4 regions of the Arthrobacter sp. TWP1-1 genome follow, and region 1 is predicted to be linked to each of the others. Evidence: riboswitches for the same ligand, from Rfam matches in the RefSeq annotation. Region 1 holds a riboswitch; each other region holds the start of a gene.
What was found. A riboswitch is a leader RNA that binds a small molecule or an ion and turns the genes downstream of it on or off. The one in region 1 is predicted to bind S-adenosylmethionine.
Positions count from the first base shown of each region.

Region 2: linked by a shared signal. The riboswitch ahead of ACP7B9_RS17130 (hypothetical protein) and the one ahead of ACP7B9_RS09630 (OsmC family protein) in region 1 are both predicted to bind S-adenosylmethionine.
Region 3: linked by a shared signal. The riboswitch ahead of ACP7B9_RS10315 (DUF1737 domain-containing protein) and the one ahead of ACP7B9_RS09630 (OsmC family protein) in region 1 are both predicted to bind S-adenosylmethionine.
Region 4: linked by a shared signal. The riboswitch ahead of ACP7B9_RS08640 (aminotransferase class V-fold PLP-dependent enzyme) and the one ahead of ACP7B9_RS09630 (OsmC family protein) in region 1 are both predicted to bind S-adenosylmethionine.

Region 1 is NZ_JAFCXC010000004.1:190,370-194,803, reverse strand. It holds gene ACP7B9_RS09635 (ABC-F family ATP-binding cassette domain-containing protein) at 1-1,301, opposite strand, end outside; SAM riboswitch class IV at 1,657-1,776, shown strand; gene ACP7B9_RS09630 (OsmC family protein) at 1,814-2,356, shown strand; gene ACP7B9_RS09625 (NADPH-dependent F420 reductase) at 2,436-3,101, opposite strand; gene ACP7B9_RS09620 (LLM class flavin-dependent oxidoreductase) at 3,098-4,162, opposite strand; gene ACP7B9_RS09615 (MarR family winged helix-turn-helix transcriptional regulator) at 4,282-4,434, shown strand, end outside.
Region 2 is NZ_JAFCXC010000013.1:59,804-64,237, reverse strand. It holds gene ACP7B9_RS17145 (DUF2804 domain-containing protein) at 1-172, opposite strand, end outside; gene ACP7B9_RS17140 (helix-turn-helix domain-containing protein) at 200-787, opposite strand; gene ACP7B9_RS17135 (sodium:solute symporter) at 958-2,493, shown strand; SAM riboswitch class IV at 2,581-2,691, shown strand; gene ACP7B9_RS17130 (hypothetical protein) at 2,704-2,988, shown strand; gene ACP7B9_RS17125 (biotin/lipoyl-containing protein) at 3,074-3,325, opposite strand; gene ACP7B9_RS17120 (hypothetical protein) at 3,461-3,682, opposite strand; gene ACP7B9_RS17115 (VIT1/CCC1 transporter family protein) at 3,879-4,434, shown strand, end outside.
Region 3 is NZ_JAFCXC010000004.1:345,412-349,845, reverse strand. It holds gene ACP7B9_RS10325 (O-succinylhomoserine sulfhydrylase) at 1-947, opposite strand, end outside; gene ACP7B9_RS10320 (rhodanese-like domain-containing protein) at 1,005-1,397, opposite strand; gene ACP7B9_RS10315 (DUF1737 domain-containing protein) at 1,394-1,654, opposite strand; SAM riboswitch class IV at 1,738-1,858, opposite strand; gene ACP7B9_RS10310 (Pr6Pr family membrane protein) at 1,988-2,629, shown strand; gene ACP7B9_RS10305 (aminodeoxychorismate lyase) at 2,601-3,524, opposite strand; gene cls (cardiolipin synthase) at 3,642-4,434, shown strand, end outside.
Region 4 is NZ_JAFCXC010000003.1:484,950-489,383, forward strand. It holds gene rsgA (ribosome small subunit-dependent GTPase A) at 1-1,091, shown strand, start outside; gene hisN (histidinol-phosphatase) at 1,237-2,052, shown strand; SAM riboswitch class IV at 2,201-2,314, shown strand; gene ACP7B9_RS08640 (aminotransferase class V-fold PLP-dependent enzyme) at 2,356-3,765, shown strand; gene ACP7B9_RS08645 (class I SAM-dependent methyltransferase) at 3,892-4,434, shown strand, end outside.

The DNA.
Region 1 (4,434 bases):
AAACCATCTCCCAGCGGGACATCTTCGGGGAACTGGCTGCGGGCCTGGTCGATCTCGCCGATGGCGACATTCGCACCCAGTGAGGCAACGCCGCTGTCCGGCGCCGTGCGGCCCAGCAACAGGCGCAACAGCGTGGACTTGCCCGCGCCGTTTGGGCCGGTGATGCCGATCCGTTCACCGGCGTTGACCTGCAGCGAGACGGGGCCCATCGTGAAGTCGCCCTGCTTGATCACGGCCGCATTCAACGTGGAGACCACCGTGCTGGAACGCGGGGCTGCGGCGATGCTGAACTGCAGCGCCCACTCCTTGCGCGGTTCCTCGACCTCGTCCAGGCGGGCAATGCGGGACTCCATCTGGCGTACCTTTTGGGCCTGCTTTTCGGAGGATTCGGAGCTTGCCTTGCGGCGGATCTTGTCGTTGTCCGGGGCCTTCTTCATGGCGTTGCGCACGCCCTGCGAACTCCACTCGCGCTGCGTCCGGGCGCGCCCCACGAGGTCGGCCTTCTTGTCGGCAAACTCATCATAGGCCTCGCGGGCGTGGCGCTTGGCGATGGCGCGCTCCTCCAGGAAGGAGTCGTAGCCGCCGTCGTACACGGCCACCTTGTTTTGTGCCAGATCCAGCTCCACCACGGACGTGATGGTGCGGGCAAGGAACTCGCGGTCATGCGAGACCAGGACAACGCCGCCGCGCAACCCCTTCACGAATTCCTCGAGCCGCGCCAACCCGGCCAGGTCAAGATCGTTGGTTGGCTCGTCAAGAAGGACGACGTCGAAGCGGCTCAGCAGGAGGGCGGCCAAGGCCACGCGGGCGGCCTGCCCACCGGAAAGTCCTGTCATGGTGGCGTCAGGGCCAACGTCGAGGCCCAGCTCGGCCAGGGTTGCCGGAATGCGATCATCGAGATCTGCGGCACCGCAGGCTAGCCAGTGGTCCAGGGCTGCTGCGTAGCGGTCGTCGTCTTCGGACTTGCCGGACCCCAGGGCCTCCGCAGAGCTTTCCATGGCGAGCGTGGCTTCGGTGCAACCTGTGCGTCGACCAATATAAGCGGCAACAGATTCGCCTTCAATCCGCTCGTGCTCCTGCGGTAGCCAGCCCACGAAAGCATCGGATGGGGCAGTGCTCACGGTGCCGCCCTGAGGTGTGGCCGCGCCGGCCAGCAGGCTCAACAGGGTCGACTTGCCTGCACCGTTGGCGCCTACCACCCCGATCACATCACCAGGGGCCACTGTGAAGGAGAGGTTACTGAAAAGGGTGCGGTGTGCGTGGCCTCCGGAGAGGTCCTTCGCGACAAGGGTTGCGCTCATGATTCCATCTTAAGTTGCTTCAGTGTGTCCACCTGACGGGCGTGGCATGGGTCTCGCCGGGAGAGCGCGGGCGCATCCCGGTGGGCCTTCCCGCCGCAGAACCTTGTGCTCCCCTGTTCCTCACGTTGAGCCGTCACATAACGCCCTTATAGAACGATCTAAACGGCGTTATCTGACGGCTCAACGGGTCTACAGGGTGCATTTGTGGGAGGCGGGCGCATTTTGGTGGGGGCAGGCAGCTGGGAGGTGGCGGCCACTCGGGGCGGGGAGTGCCCGGCGTCGTGCATGGGAAATGTTGCTGCAGATGACGGCAGGCTTGAAGCCGGGCGCCAGCCACGGGCAAACTAATGAGCAGAATCAAGAGTTTCGACCATGCGGCCCTGGCCGGTCGAACGGCAACCCTCGCAACCATAGTGGGGTGCCCCAGGTGACGATTCGACGCTCTCGGCACTTGCCGCGGGCGTAAGTATGGCGCGGTGCTCGGCACTCGCCTTCACACGAAGGAAAAAATCATGTCTGAAACAACCACACTGATCAACGACGCCGCAGTACGCTCAACCCGCCTGGGCGAAGCCGGTGCGGCTTGGGGCCAGCGGATCGGGGCCAGCCCTGACAATGCGAAATTGACGTACAAGGTGGCCGGCGTGGGCGTTGGTTCGGTGGCCACACGCATCAGCTCCGGCAAGCACCAATTCACGGTGGACGAGCCCGCCGCGTTGGCCGGTGACGACACCGCTGCCAGTCCCGTTGAGTACGCCCTGGGTGCGGTCATCTCTTGCCAGGTGGTTGTCTACCGCCTGTACGCCGAGCAGTTGGGCATCCAGGTGGACGACATCACCATCAACGCCGAGGGCGATCTGGACGTTCGCGGATTGTTCGGCATCGATGAAACCATCCGCCCCGGGTTCACCGACATCCGGCTGGCCGTCAACATCACCGGCCCGGAATCGCAGGAACGTTATGACGAGCTGGCCCGTACGGTGGAGGCGCGTTGCCCCGTCCAGGACCTGTTCAGCAACGCCACTCCGTTCACCACCGTCATCACCAAGGTCTAAGCGGGTTGCATTGGCTGGTGCGTGATCGAGGAATAAGCAAAGGGAATCGAACGTACCGGCCATCGCCTGATTTGCGCGCCTAGGCGGCCGCGGTGAGCTCGCCGCGGCCGGCAAGGTGTGCGTCCAACTCAGACTCCAGACCTGCCGTGTCGTAGGAGCCCGTGAAGATCGGTGTGCCCGGTTCGAAGGCAGTTCCGTTGGTGAGGAGACCGGCGTCGACCGCGTCAAAACCCAGTCGCTCAACAAACTCCAGAACCATGGCGCGGGTTTCATCGTAGTCTGCGGCAACCGCCAGCGCACGCCTGTCCGCCGCGCCGGCAGGGCGGGCGTCGAGCTCCAGTTCGTGATAGCCAATGTGGTTCAGCGACTTCGCCATATGGGCTTCGGGGATGTGCGTCAAGACCATTTCAGAGCTCGACGACGCATCCTCCAATTCGGGCATATCTCCGTTGGTGTCGTGCCAGAAGTTCATGGTGTCAAGCACATGCTTGCCAGCCAGTGCTGCAGGGTCGAGGGTGCGGAACTTGTGCAGGGGAACCGATAGGACCACAAGATCGGCCTGCGCCATCGCCTCCTCGGCCGTGACGGCCGTGGCGCCCGGGGCCATGACGGAGATGATCAGGTCAATCTTTTTGGGGTCCCCGGAGGCTGCGATCAGTACACGGTATCCGGCCTTCAATGCCTGCCGAGCAACGCCCGTGCCGACCTTCCCGGCTCCGAGAATGCCAATAGTTTTCGTGCTCATGCGCGTGATTCCTTGCTGGTGCTCGTCTTAAGTTCCGCATCGATCAGCGGTTTGACCTCGGTGCCGAAAAGTTCAATGGACTTCAAAACATCCTTTTGCGGGACGGATGCGATGTCCATTTCCAGGATGTGACGGTCGTGGCCCATATGTTGGTGCGTGAGCAGAATCTTCTCCGCCACCTGTTCCGGGGTGCCGGCATAAATGGCGCCTGCGGGTGCAGTCTGCATGTTGTAGCTGATCCGGTTGGGCTGTGAGAAGCCGCGCTCGCGGGAAATGCCGTCCATGAGGTGGCGCCAATACGGGTAAAAGGTTTCCGTGGCGCCGTTCTTGGCAACAAGTCCGACGGCGCTGACGCCCACCTTGAGCGCCTCGGCGTCGTGCCCGGCTTGTTGCGCTCCGGTGCGGAACAGCTGCGCGTGCCGGGAAAAGTTGCTGATGGAACCGCCCAGCAGTGCGTAAATTACGTTGGTTCCGAGGGCGGCCGCGCGTGCCGTTGAACTTGGGGTGCCGCCGGTGGCGATCCAGATGTCCAAGTTGTTATTCACCGGACGTGGGTAGATGGTGGCCTGATCCAAGGAGGGGCGGAACTTCCCGCTCCAGGTGATCGGTTCTTCCTTATTTCCGGCCTCGTTGAGGGCCAGGAGAAGATCGATCTTCTCCTCATAGAGCTCCTCATAGTCATTCAAGTTGGCGCCAAACAACGGGTAGGACTCAATGAAGGAGCCACGCCCTGCCGTTACCTCGGCACGGCCACCGGAGAGTAGGTCAAGCGTTGCGAATTGTTGGTAGACGCGAACAGGATCCTCGGTGCTCAGGACCGTGACGGCTGAACCAACTTTGATGTGCTTGGTTTGCGCGGCGGCTGCGGCCAAAACAGGAATCGTGGAGGAGACAGCGTAGTCGGCGCGGTGATGTTCACCGATGCCGAAATAGTCCAAGCCCACTTCGTCGGCCAGCCGGGCCCGTTCAAGGAGGTCAGCCATTCGCTGCTCGGCGCTGATCAGGGATCCCGTGACGGGGTCCGCGTGGACGTCGCCAAAGCTGTAAATGCCAAGTTCCATCAAGTGCTCCTCAAATCCCGGTGATGCCACCACCGCACCATAAATATGCGCTGTTCTACAGATCATCTTATCTGAATATGATCTGTAGTAAAGCCCATTAGTCAGTTATGATGGATGTCATGAGTAATAGCACCGCAATAGAACCCCAGACCATTGATTCCCGGGATGATTTTGGCTGGACGCTGGGCGTTCTGGTGCGCAACTATCAAAATGCCTCACTGGCGGCCATGGGTGAGTTCCCGCATGGGCCGCGCGGTTATCAGGTTTTGGTG
Region 2 (4,434 bases), on a different contig from region 1:
CCGCCCAATACTCCCAGCGCTTGTTCCGCCCCCATCGCTGCCTGCCGCGACCAATGCCGGAGGTGTCGTGCAGCGGTGTACGGGTCCAGCCCACCGCTGCAGGATTGAGCCGGCCGTTGGGCAGAACCAGCGCAACGGGGGCCGTGATTTCGGTTTCCACCAGCATGCTCATGACGTCGTCCTCGGGGTGGGTTGACGGTCAGCTGGCGCCGGAGCCCGACGCGGCCGGAACGAGAATCCAGAGCGCTTCCACGGGATGAGGTGAACGGTTTTCCCAAGTGTGCGGCTCACGGCCAGGGAACGACAGCGTGTCCCCGGCTTTTAGGTCATAGGACTCCTGCGTCATGATTAGGGTCAGTTCTCCGCTAATGATGTGCAGCACGTCAACATCGCAGTCCACTGTGTACAGCTCGGATTCGCCGCGACCGTAGGGGTCAATCGTGGCACTGAGGACTTGCAACTGGCGTTCCGAACGGGACGTCAGGAGCCGTTCGACGATTCCCTCGCCGCCCAAGGAGATCTTCGGACCCTCTCCCCTGCGGCTCAAATGGGTTTCCGAAGCGGCAAACAAGTCACCGATGTTGATGGAAAGCACCTGGCACAGCGTGACGAGTGAGGCCACACTGGGCGATGTCAGGTCTCGCTCGACCCTGCTGAGAAAGCCTTTCGTCAGCCCGGTGGCGGCGGCCACTTGTTCAATCGTGAGCCGCTGGTCCTGACGGGCAGCGCGGATGCGCGATCCAATAGCCACCGGATCGGAGCTTGGTTCTACGGGCAATGCTTTCATGACGGCTCCTCTTCGTGCCCACATTTTCAAGCAGCGTATTGACTGTAACTACAATCACAGTTTAGCCTAATAGACAACAAATGTTGCTTAAAGGGCAATTCCCGTTAGATGGAACCCAACTTCCATATTTCTAGGGTAGATCCCATAACTTTCGCATACTGGAGCATCACATGGATTTAAACATCGGCATAGTTGTCTTGTATTTAGTGGCCATGTTGGCCTTTGGCTGGTGGGGTAAATCCCGTACCAAGAACAATAGCGACTTTCTGGTGGCCGGCCGTCGCCTCGGTCCGTTCCTGTACACCGGAACCATGGCAGCCGTGGTTCTTGGTGGCGCCTCCACCGTGGGCGGTGTGGGCCTTGGCTACAAGTTCGGCATCTCCGGCATGTGGCTAGTAGTGGCGATCGGCGTCGGCGTATTGCTGTTGAGCCTTTTGTTCGCACCCACCCTGCAGAAGCTGAAGATCTACACCGTTTCACAAATGCTCAGCTTGCGGTACGGCCGGGAAGCAACGAAGGCCTCCGGCATCGTGATGCTCGCGTACACGATCATGATTGCCGCAACCTCCACCGGCGCCTATGCAACCATCTTCGTTGTCTTGTTCGGTTGGGACCGCTGGCTCGCCATCGCCGTCGGCGGCGCGATCGTGCTGGTCTACTCCACCATCGGCGGAATGTGGTCCATTACGCTGGCCGATCAGGTCCAGTTCATCATCAAGACCGTCGGCATCTTCTTCCTCATGCTGCCTTTCACGCTCAACGCCGCCGGCGGTATGACCGGTATCAAGAGCCGATTGGAAGATAGCTTTTTCCAGTGGGACGGCATCGGCGTAGGCACCATCGTGACGTTCTTTGTGGTCTACACCTTGGGCATTCTCATTGGCCAAGATATCTGGCAGCGCGTGTTCACCGCTAAGACTCCCGCCGTGGCACGCTGGGGTGGCGCCACTGCCGGTATCTACTGCATCCTGTACGGTGTGGCCGGCGCCTTGATCGGTCTTGCCGCCCGAGTTGCCCTTCCCTCCATTGATGTTGCCGCCCTGGGCAAGGACGCGGTCTACGCCGAAGTTGCCACGAACATCCTGCCCATCGGCATCGGTGGCCTAGTGATGGCGGCTGCCGTCGCTGCCATGATGTCAACCGCATCCGGCGCCTTGATTGCCGCAGCAACCGTTGCCCGCAAGGACGTAGTCCCCTTCGTGGCCAGCTGGTTCGGCAAGACGATCGACAACTCCGATTCCTCCAATCCGGAGCATGACATCAAGGGCAACCGACTCTACATTCTGGTACTGGGCGTCTTGGTCGTGCTGATCTCCATCCTCGCCTCCGACGTTGTGTTCGCCCTGACGATCGCCTACGACATTCTTGTGGGCGGCCTGCTCGTGGCCATCATCGGTGGACTCGTTTGGAAGCGCGGCACTGGCCATGGCGCCGCTTGGTCCATGGCGGCCGGTTGCGCCGTAACCCTGGGCCTGCTGGTCCTGTACGGCTCGGGCGTGCTGCATAGCTTTGATCCGTTCAACGACGGCATCTACGCCAACGAGCCCATCTACTTTGGCCTCGCCGCTTCCTTGGTGGTTTATGTAGTGGTGTCACTGCTGAGCACACCCACCCCGGTCCACATCCGCAAGGCCTGGGATGACCGCCTCGCAGCGGCCGCCACGGATTCCAACCCCGATGAGGTTGCTGCAGAACTGCAGAAGTAAGCGCCTCACGTTCGGGTGGGGGCGGGTGACGTAATTTATTACGTCGCCCGCCCCCACGGTGCTTTAAAGCAGTAGCCTAGGAAACAGCTTCATGAGATGCGATGTCAAGCTCCGACTGGTCGCACACCAACCCCATGCTTCACGGGTGGTTCGGATGAGGAAGTGACCGGTGGAAAAGTTCCACGGTAAGAGCACGCAAAGGCATTCACCATGACTCTGACTTCTGTAGCCCCCGTAATCAAGCGCCAGGCCGCCCGCACCTCCGGTATTCCGGTGCTGCCTGGGGTGGACGTAAACCTTGGTGCCGTCACTTTCTTCACCCCCACCGGCCACCACGCTTACTTCTCGCCCGAGCCGGCGGAACTTGTCGCGGCGCTGGAGAAGGCAGTACGCCCGGCCTTGTGGATCCCCGAGATTGGCACCTTGGTTGTAACCGTGGCGCAAACCGGGGTGCGGGCCGGTCGCGGATTGGGCTTCCGGCTGTCCGCCTACTAGGCCTTTACAAACCGCGTACGACGCCGGGTGCCCGGCCCGGGCTGGCCCCTCGCCTTGGCGCTGGGCTGCTCCGGGAATCACCCAACTAGGCGACTGCCGTCGGCAGGCCTTCCTTAACAGTGGCGATTACGGCACCTTGAGCCACCTCGTCGCCCTCAGCAACCAGCCACGCCAACGTGCCGGAAACCGGGGTGTTGATCTCGGCGTCGAACTTGTTGACAGTAACCTCAGCAATCACTTGGTAAGCCGTCACCGCGCAACCGTCCGCCGCACGCCATTCCATAAGGACTCCGGGCTCGGCGGGATCACCCGACATCATCGGGAAGAGAATATCCATAACCCACCGCCCTTCGGGCCGGCTGTTCGACCCCGCAACGACAGCATATGCGAGTCCCGTCCCCTATGGAATGCGCAGTGCCAATGTTCAGCGGGAATGTACAGCGGGAACACCGGCCTACGAAATCGGATCAGTTCAGGAGCCGGCGGCAGCCTTCTTCTTCGCGAACGTGGCGGATGCACTCCACGCGGCGGCCAGCGCTGCGGCGGCGCTCGATGCCATCACCACCATGCCGGCGTTCCCCTTGACGAGTCCCGCGATGAACAATGCGGCCATGCAGACCAATCCCATGGCGAATCCCATCCACTGGTAACGGGTTCCGTTGTTGCGGGCGGCGGCGTTAGTAGTAGCATTCATGGCTGGCTCCTTGGGATGGAAAGCAGATAGTTTGATGCGATGCCACGACTCTACGCAAGTACTTTCCACATTGGCAAGTACTTTCTGAAGCTTGATGGAAGATTCCGGTGACCCGAAACTTTTTCGCGAGGACAACCGGCCGAAAAACCGCGAAAATCCGCGCTAAAGTGGAGGCTGACTTTGAGGAGCAAGACCCGTGGCAGAACGCATTCCCACCCCAGCCGAGATCAAGCGGTGGCGTCAGTACCTGGCCGACGAACGGGCCGAGGCTGCCGTGTACCGTGATTTGGCCAAACGCCGTGAGGGTGAAGAACAGGCGATCCTCCTATCCTTGGCCGATGCCGAAGGGCGCCATGAGCAACACTGGCTGACACTGCTGGGCAGCCATGCCGGTTCACCAGTCAGGGCCTCTCTGCGCAACCAGCTGCTGGGCTTGTTGGCTCGCCGTTTCGGTTCGGTCTTCGTGCTAGCCCTGGCCCAACGTTCAGAATCGCGTTCCCCCTATGCCACCGATGTCGATGCAACCGCAGCCATGGCCGCGGATGAATCCATCCACGAAGAAGTAGTTCGGGGCCTTGCCACCCGAGGCCGGATCCGCCTCTCAGGAACGTTCCGCGCCGCCGTCTTCGGCGCCAATGATGGCTTGGTCAGCAACCTTTCACTCGTCGTCGGCATGGCCGCTACCGGTGTTTCGAGCCAGGTTGTCCTCTTCAGTGGGATCGCCGGTTTATTGGCCGGAGCGTTGTCCATGG
Region 3 (4,434 bases), 160 kb from region 1:
GTCAGGACGGTGCCACCGGCCTTCATCTGCTTCTTGGCCAGCTCATACTGCGGGTGCGAGGGCAGATGCGGGTACAGCACGCGGCTGATCTGAGGCTGTGCCTCGAGAAATTCACCCAGCGCCAGCGCACTGTTGCACGAGTGGGTGACACGCAGATTCATGGTCTCCAAGCCCTTGGTCAGCACCCAAGCGTTGAATGCGGACAGGGCCGGACCGGTGTGGCGCATAAGGTTTTTGACCGGCCCGTCAATGAATTCCTTGCTGCCAAGGATGGCCCCGCCCAACACGCGGCCCTGGCCGTCAATGTGCTTGGTGCCCGAGTACACAATAATGTCGGCACCAAAGTCGCCACAGCGTTGCAGCAGGGGAGTCGCGAAAACGTTGTCGGCCACGACCTGGGCGCCGGCCGCATGAGCCAGATCGCACACGGCCTGGATATCGATGATTTCCTGCATGGGGTTCGACGGCGATTCGAAGAACACGACGGTGGTGGGAACGGATAACGCTTCGCGCCACTGCACCAGATCCGGCCCGTCCACAAAAACGGTCTCCACGCCCCAGCGTGGCAGGAGTTCGTTGAGGATCACGAAGCAAGAGCCAAACAGGGAGCGCGAGGCGACCACCCTATCGCCGGCAGCCAACAATGCGCCGAGGGCCGTGAAGACGGCGGACATGCCAGACGCCGTCGCAAAGCAGGCTTCCTTACCCTCCAGTAGCCGCAGCCGTTCCTGGAACGTGGCCACGGATGGGTTGCCATACCGCGAGTAGACGAAGCGGTCCACCTCGCCTGTGAAGGCCTGCTCGGCTGCTTCGGCTGATTCGTACACAAAGCCGGAGTTGAGGAACAGGGCCTCGGAGGTCTCCTGAAAATTGCTGCGGTCGAGCCCGCCGCGCACGGCCTGAGTGTCCTCGGCCCATGTAGCTGCATGCTCGTTAAAGTTACTCAATTGCTTATCCTTGGCTTTCGCTGGTGCTGCTCTTTGTTTGGATCGGGTTCGTGGCGGTTAGCGCCAGGGCAGCTTCCGATTTTTCCAACCGTTGAGCACCCTGTCGCCAAAGCGGTCGGGTTCACCTTCAAAACCTTCCAAGATGTTGTACGCCGTGTACCCGGCGGCCGTGGCGGCGGTAGCGGCTGCGATGGAACGCGCTCCCGAACGACACAGCACCACCAGGGGCTTCTCTGGGGGAACCGTTGCCAAGAGCTGGGTCAGAAACTCAGGATTGTTGCTGCCATTGGACAGGTTCCATTGAATGAAGACGGGTTCGGTATTCAATGAGGATGTGTCCGGCACGCCAATGTGGGTCCATTCCCCGTCGGTGCGCACGTCAACAAGGACGGCTCCTGCCGCTATGTGATCCCATGCTGTTGCGGGAGCGAGATCGCCTGCGTAGCTCATGCGATCCCCTCGCCATCAAATTCAAGTTCGGAATCGAGCTCGTCAAGTGCGTTTGCCACTGCCACGTCGCTGCTGGCCACGGCCTGCGGGAGGATGACGGCCTGGGCGCAGATGACGGTGGTGCCGTTGAACGTCACGGTGGGTCCACCGTGCAGGACGTACCCTTCGGCAAGCGCGGCTGAGATGCGCTCACAAAACGATCGGTCGTCGGGGCCGGTAATTAGGCGGTAGGCCAGGGGGGATTCGTCCGCGGACATGGGGTCTCCTCATTGCAAGTGACTGGCCTGTGCAAGCGGGAGATAACTGCGGCGCTTAAACGAAATTCCTGGCGCTGCTGGAGGGTTCACGCTTGCAAACGTCAGCCGTTGGTAGCTGGTTTTGCCGAGTATTCACCTGAGGCACCCCGCCGGAAAGAGGGTTGCCGGCCAGCAAGTCAGGGCTTGATACTGGCACTCATTACTCACCTCGAAAGTAACACATTCGTCACGGGTGGGGCCTAAAAAATTTTCGTGTGTGGCGCAACATGACGGGACGCGGTTTAAGCGGTGGCGCTGCTGCGGTGGCGCCCCTTGTGCTGGCAGGATAGAACCATGACACCCAGCCGCGCCTTTGCCGCCGTCCGTTTCCTCTTTGGGGCGGTGACTCTCATCGCCGTGGGCATCCAGTTGGGCATCCACATCGGCCATGGCTTCTCGGTGCTGAACTTCTTTAGTTACTTCACCAATCTCTCCAATATTTTCGCCGCTGTGGTGCTGCTGGTGGAATCCGTCTTGACGTGGCGCGGGAAAGAATTGGGGCCGGCGTGGCAGCTGTTGCGCTGTATCTCAGTGGTCTGCATGGCACTGGTGGGCATTGTTTTCCAAGCTCTGCTCCGTGATGTGGACCTTGGAGCGCTCTTGCCGTGGATCAATACGTGGCTGCACTATGTGATGCCCGTTGTGGTCGTTGCCGATTGGCTCATCCAGTCTCCGCGCAACCCCATTTCACTGCGCAAGCTAGGGATAGCAGTGCTGTTCCCGTTGGTCTATCTGGCGTATTCGCTGATTCGCGGCGCGGCGATCAACTGGTACGCCTACCCATTCCTGAACCCGAACAATGGCGGGTACGGCCCTGTGGTGATCACCTGCGTGATTGTGGCTGTGGCGTTCGTCGTCACCAGCGCAGTGCTGATATTGCTGGCTAACAAGTTCCGTCCGCTGGTGCCTACAGCGTTGTTGCCAGAATCGCGCTGAGCTCGCTGCTGAGCTGTTCCCGGATGGCGGCCGTGCCAATTTCCGCACCGTCGATCGTGTTCACGGGTGCCAACAGGCGCAGGCTTGAAATCAGCCAGACAGCGTCCGCGTCGAGCAGATCAGCGGGCGTGACAGGGCCATAGCCGAGTTCCCAGCCAGCCTCCTTGGCCGCGGCAAACAAGGCGCCTTGGGTAGTGCCAGGCAAGATACCCGTGTCCAGGTGCGGTGTGATGAGCCGTTTCAGGGGAACGCCCGAGTCGTCAGAGATATGCGCCAGGAGAACGGACGACGTCGGCCCCTCCAACACGAGATCGTCACCGCTGGTGAAGATCACGTCATCTGCGCCCTGTTCATGTGCGTGCCGCAGGGCCGCCATGTTTACAGCGTAAGAGAGGGTTTTGGCGCCAAGGAGCAGCCACGGTGCGCGGACAGCGATATCGCTGTCGTAGCCGCGCTCAAGCAAAATGACAGCCAAGCCCTTGGCCCGCTGTTCGGCCAGTGCCGGCGAGATTGCCGAAACCTGCACCCAAGCCGTGGGGGTGTTGGCGCCCTCGGGCCCGCGGGTGGCAATGAGTTTGACGACGCACTGACGCGCCGCGTCAGCTGCTGAGCGGGAATCCTGGGGTTCGGAAGCGGCGAAGGCGGCAACCGCCGTCGTAATGGCGCCCTGCCAAGCTTCCGCTGATGGGATGGCAAGGGCCATGGTCCGGGCCGATCCGGCAAGGCGGTCTAGGTGCGCCTGGATTTTTCGTGGAACCCCATCGACGGCCAGCATGGATTCGAAGATTCCGTCCCCACGTGTGACGCCCTGATCCGTGGCCAAGATGGCGGGGGTGGAGGCGTCGACCAAGCGGCCTGCGGGGTGGGCGGGGTCAAGGAAAACCAAAACTGTCATGCGATAGAGCTTAGCCGCCCGCCACCCGCCTCTGCCGGTGAAAATTGCCTATAGGCTGTTGTTATTTGCGGTCCCATGATCCGGTGGGCACCGTACCGGTGAAATAGGGGTGGCTGGATGGTCTGGACCGCATTTAACCTGCCAACGGGCAGCGCGTGGCTCTCAGTGCTCTTCTTGATCGTGGATTTGGGTATTCGCATTGCCGTGTTGGGCATCATTCCCGGAAATCGGCGCCCCACAACAGCTATGGCGTGGCTCTTGTGCATCTTCTTCCTGCCCTATGTTGGCCTGGTCCTGTTCCTGATGTTTGGAAACTTCCGGCTCTCACGACGACGGCGGGAATCTCAGGACGCCGTCAACCACCGTGTGGTGGAAGGGACCCGCGGGATCGCGGATCTGGTTCCTGAGTATGAAGGCCCGGCGTGGGTGAAGTCTGCCATTGAGTTGAACCGCAACTTGGGTTCCTTCCCTGCCTTGGGGGCCAATAAGGTCCAGCTGATCGAGGGCTACCAGGAGTCCCTGGACGCCATGGCCGATGAAGTGAGCCGTGCCGAACACTTCGTCAATGCCGAGTTCTACATTATGAGCTCCGATGGTTGCACCGACCGGCTGTTCACCGAGCTCGAAGCCGCCGCCGAGCGTGGTGTCCGGGTGCGCGTGCTTTTTGACCACATCGGCTCGATCCGGGTGCCCGGCTACCGTGGAATGATTCGACGGCTTAAGGCAAGCCAAATCCAGTGGCGCCGCATGCTGCCGCTGCTGCCCGTCAAAGGCCAATGGCGCAGGCCCGATCTTCGGAACCACCGCAAGATTCTGGTGGTTGATGGACGGGTGGCTTTCACTGGATCACAGAACGTCATTGAGCCGTCATATCGAAACAAGAAAAACCAAAAGATTGGCCGGAAGTGGG
Region 4 (4,434 bases), on a different contig from region 1:
AATCAAATGTCCGCGTCAGGGCCAACAAGAAGGGCAGCCGGCCGCGCACCAAGGACCGGCCCGCCTACGAGGAAGCCGTCATTGGCCGCATTGTCACTGTTGACCGCGGGCGCTACACAGCCATCGTCGATGAGAATGAGCCCACCGAACGCACACTGATCGCCGCCAGGGCCAGGGAACTGCGGCGCAATCCTGTCGTGGCCGGTGACTTTGTGGCCCTGGTGGGCGATATCACAGGCAAGCCGGACACCCTGGCACGGTTGGTGCGGATCGAGGAACGCCGGACGCTTCTGCGTCGCAGCGCCGATGACACCGATCCCATTGAGCGGGCGGTGGTGGCCAATGCCGATCAGCTGGTCATCGTGGTGGCCGCCGCCAACCCCGAGCCCCGCACCGGCTTCATCGACAGGGCTCTTGTGGCTGCTTACGACGCCGGCATTGCGCCGTTGCTGTTGATCACCAAGACAGACATCAAGGATCCAGCGGAGTTGCTGGCCAACTACGAGCACCTGGACATGACGGTCATCATCAGCCGGACGGCCGCCGACGGCGCATCCGGCATTGACGCCCGCAGCGACGACGGCGATTCCGCCGTCCTAGCCGGTGGCGCCGTGGAGCAGCTGCACGGCTACCTCAACGGCAAGGTCAGCGTCCTGGTTGGTCACTCCGGCGTGGGAAAGTCCACCATGGTGAACGCCCTGACGGGTTCCCAGCGGGCCACCGGCGGCGTCAACGCCGTCACGGGCCGCGGGCGCCACACTTCCTCATCCGCGCTGGCCCTGCGCATCGAAGACGGAAAGCCCGGATCCTGGATCATCGATACTCCCGGCATCCGTTCCTTCGGCCTGGCCCACGTGAACCCGGACAGGATCCTGCAGGCCTTCCCCGATCTGCAGCCTGGCACCGACGATTGCGAACGCGGCTGCAAGCATGACACTGCCGCCGTCAATTGCGGACTGGACCCGTATGTGGCCGATGGTCACGCAGGCCCATCGGGCCCGGCCCGCCTCGCCTCGCTGCGCCGCCTCTTTGGCACCAGCGATCGGACCGAAGGCCGTGCTGCGGAAAAGGAACTCGGCATCATCGACTAGTCCCCACCGGCGCCCTAACCTCGTTCCTCGGCCAGGGAACCCTGCCGGCGTGGGCCCAACCAGAATCGTCGCCGGAAAAATGCCGGTCCGGCTGCTCCGCCGCGTCAGCTCGCAGTATTGTCCCAAATACCGATACGGTGAAAGTATGACGACCGCTCCCCAGACGTATAACGACGACCTCCGCCTGGCCCACGTGCTGGCTGACAGCGTGGATTCCCTGACCATGTCCCGTTTCAAGGCACTGGACCTGACGGTTGAGACCAAGCCTGACCTGACGCCTGTCACGGATGCAGACAAAGCCGCCGAGGAGTCCATCCGCAGCCAGCTGGCCCGGGTCCGCCCGCGCGATGCCGTGCTGGGCGAGGAGTTTGGCAGTAGTGGACACGGCGCTCGTCGTTGGATCATCGACCCGATCGATGGCACGAAGAACTTTGTGCGCGGGGTACCTGTCTGGGCCACGCTGATCGCCTTGGTCGACGAGGGGCGCCCCGTAGTTGGTCTTGTCAGCGCTCCCGCTTTGGGCAAGCGCTGGTGGGCTGCCGAGGGCACAGGTGCCTACATGGGCAAGTCGCTAGCTGCAGCCACCCGCATTCGCGTCTCCAACGTGGGCGAACTCAAGGACGCCTCCCTGTCCTACTCCTCCCTGACCGGGTGGAAGGAACGCGGCAACCGTGACGAGTTCATCTCCCTCACAGACGATGTCTGGCGTACCCGCGCGTACGGCGACTTCTGGTCCTACTGCATGGTCGCCGAGGGCGCCGTGGACATCGCCTGCGAGCCCGAGCTCAACCTCTACGACATGGCCGCACTCGTCCCCATCATCACCGAGGCTGGTGGCCGCTTCACCTCCCTCGAGGGCGCCGACGGCCCCTTCGGCGGTAACGCCCTGGCCACCAATTCCATCCTCCACACCGAGGTTCTCCGACGTCTGAATCCCAAGTGGGACGACCTTCTCGCCTAAGCGCAAGAGATAGCACGAGTGAGTTAAGAACGACGGCGGCCTCCCGCCGTCGTTCTTTTTTGCCCGTCTTCCGCCGGGCTCACCTTGGCGCGACAACATGACGTAACAAATGCGAGTCGTGCAAACTTGGGCTAATCTTTTGGGCATAGGTCACGAGTGCCAGCGCTAAACCCCGGTTTGCTGGCCGGCAACCCTCCTTTCGCGGCGGGGTGCCCCGGGTGACGACCTGGCCAGGCCGGAACGGTCATGGCAAGCGCGGACTTCTGGGCACCCCAAAGGTCCAAGGTTTCAAAGGAATTACTCATGAGCCATGCCCTGTTGGAAAAACCATCCCTTGCCGATTCACCCCTCCTGGCCGTTGTTGGCCAGGACCTTGCCGCCCCGCTGATCCAGGGCGGGCACGTGCGGTATGCCAACCTGGATTATGCTGCGTCCGCCCCCGCCGTCGAGGAGGTTGCCGCCCACCTGAACGAGGTCCTGCCGTTCTACGCAAGTGTGCACCGCGGCGCCGGATTCGCTTCCCAGGTCAGCACCTCGGTGTACGAGAACGCGCGCACCATCGTCGCTGATTTTGTCGGTGCCCGCGCGGACGACACTGTCATCTTCACGCGCAACACCACCGATTCCTTGAACCTCCTCGCGGGCTGCGTGGAGAGCATCTTGAAGTCTCGTGGATACGCCGAGGGTCGCTCCAACGTCCACGGCGAGGTGCTCTATCTGGACATTGAGCACCATGCAAACCTGCTTCCCTGGCAGGGATTGCCACATCGCTCCGTGATTGCTGCGTCCTCTATCGAGTCGACGCTGGCCCGGGTCGAGACCCAATTGCGTGCGGGCAACGTCCTGCTGCTGGCCGTCACGGGCGCTTCCAATGTCACTGGTGAAGTCCTGCCCGTTGCGGAACTGGCCACCCTGGCGCACCGCTACGGCGCCCGGATCGTGGTGGATGCAGCTCAGCTGGCCCCGCACCGGAGGATCGACCTGACGGCCACAGGCATTGACTATGTGGCATTTTCCGGCCACAAGTTGTACGCACCCTTCGGCGCTGGCGTTCTGGTGGGCCGTTCGGACTGGCTTGATTCCGGTGCACCTCACCTGGCCGGCGGTGGCGCCGTGAAGGAGGTGCGGCTCGAATCGACCAGCTGGACGGACGGCCCTGCCCGCCACGAGGGCGGCTCCCCCAACGTGCTTGGCGCCGCAACCCTGGCGAAGGCAGCCTCCATCTTGACCGCCTTGGACGCTGACGACTGGCACAACCATGAGCAGCTGCTCCGCCAACACCTCATCAACGGTTTTGAAAAGATCGAAGGCGTCACGGTCCACACCTTGTTCACGGACGCAGACACCCACCCGGAATGCGGGAGCATCGGGGTCGTGAATTTCTCGGTCACCGGCTACGACTCGGGGCTTGTGGCCGCTTATCTTTCGGCCGAACACGGCGTAGGCGTGCGCGACGGCAAGTTCTGCGCCCACCCCCTTTTGAACCGTTTGGGCCTCCCGTCCGGATCGCTGCGGGCCAGCTTTGGTGTTGGCTCCCGGCTGGAGGATGCGCAGCGCCTGATCGACGGCGTTGCGGCTCTCCTGCGTGACGGGCTGGGTTGGGATTACGTGGTCGACGCCGGCCGCTGGGTTCCAGCGAACGATGACCGTGTGTATCCCGCGTGGGCACCCAACACCCCGGGCACGGCAGGCGCCGCTCCCTGCAACACCTAACCCCTTCCGACGCCGCATCACTTTCCGGCCTGTTTTACCCGACGCCGCATCACCTTTCGGGAGGAGTGGGCCCGGCTCCGGGGTAAAGTTGAACGGCACAAACCACACAACTTTTCAGGAGCGTAGATGGCAGGCACCGGCGGACCGGTCTTTGACGCGGAACGGCGCAAGCACATGGCCGCGGCATTCCTGGAAGGCGGCGATCACTACCACAAGGTCCGTCCAAGCTACCCGGATGAGTCCCTGAGCTGGCTGATCGAAAAGGCGAACGGTCCCATCCACGACGCACTCGACGTGGGCGCCGGCACCGGCAAATACACGCAGTTGCTGGCCGAGCACGATTGGAGCTTGACGGCGGTCGACCCATCGGCCGATATGCTGGCCCAGCTGGCAGCCGAACTCCCCCATGTCACAACCATTGTCGGGACAGCGGAGCACCTGGAGCTCCCCGATGCGAGCACTGATCTAGTGGTCGTGGCCCAAGCCTGGCATTGGTGCGATCCGCTGGCCGCGAGTACGGAAATCGCTCGGGTACTCCGAAGCAAAGGCACCCTGGGCCTGATCTGGAACCAGCTCGACGTCGGCATCCCTTGGGTTCACCGATTGGCCCGGATCATGCACGCCGGCGACGTCCACAAACCTGATTTTCGCCCCGCCGTTGGCCCGGAG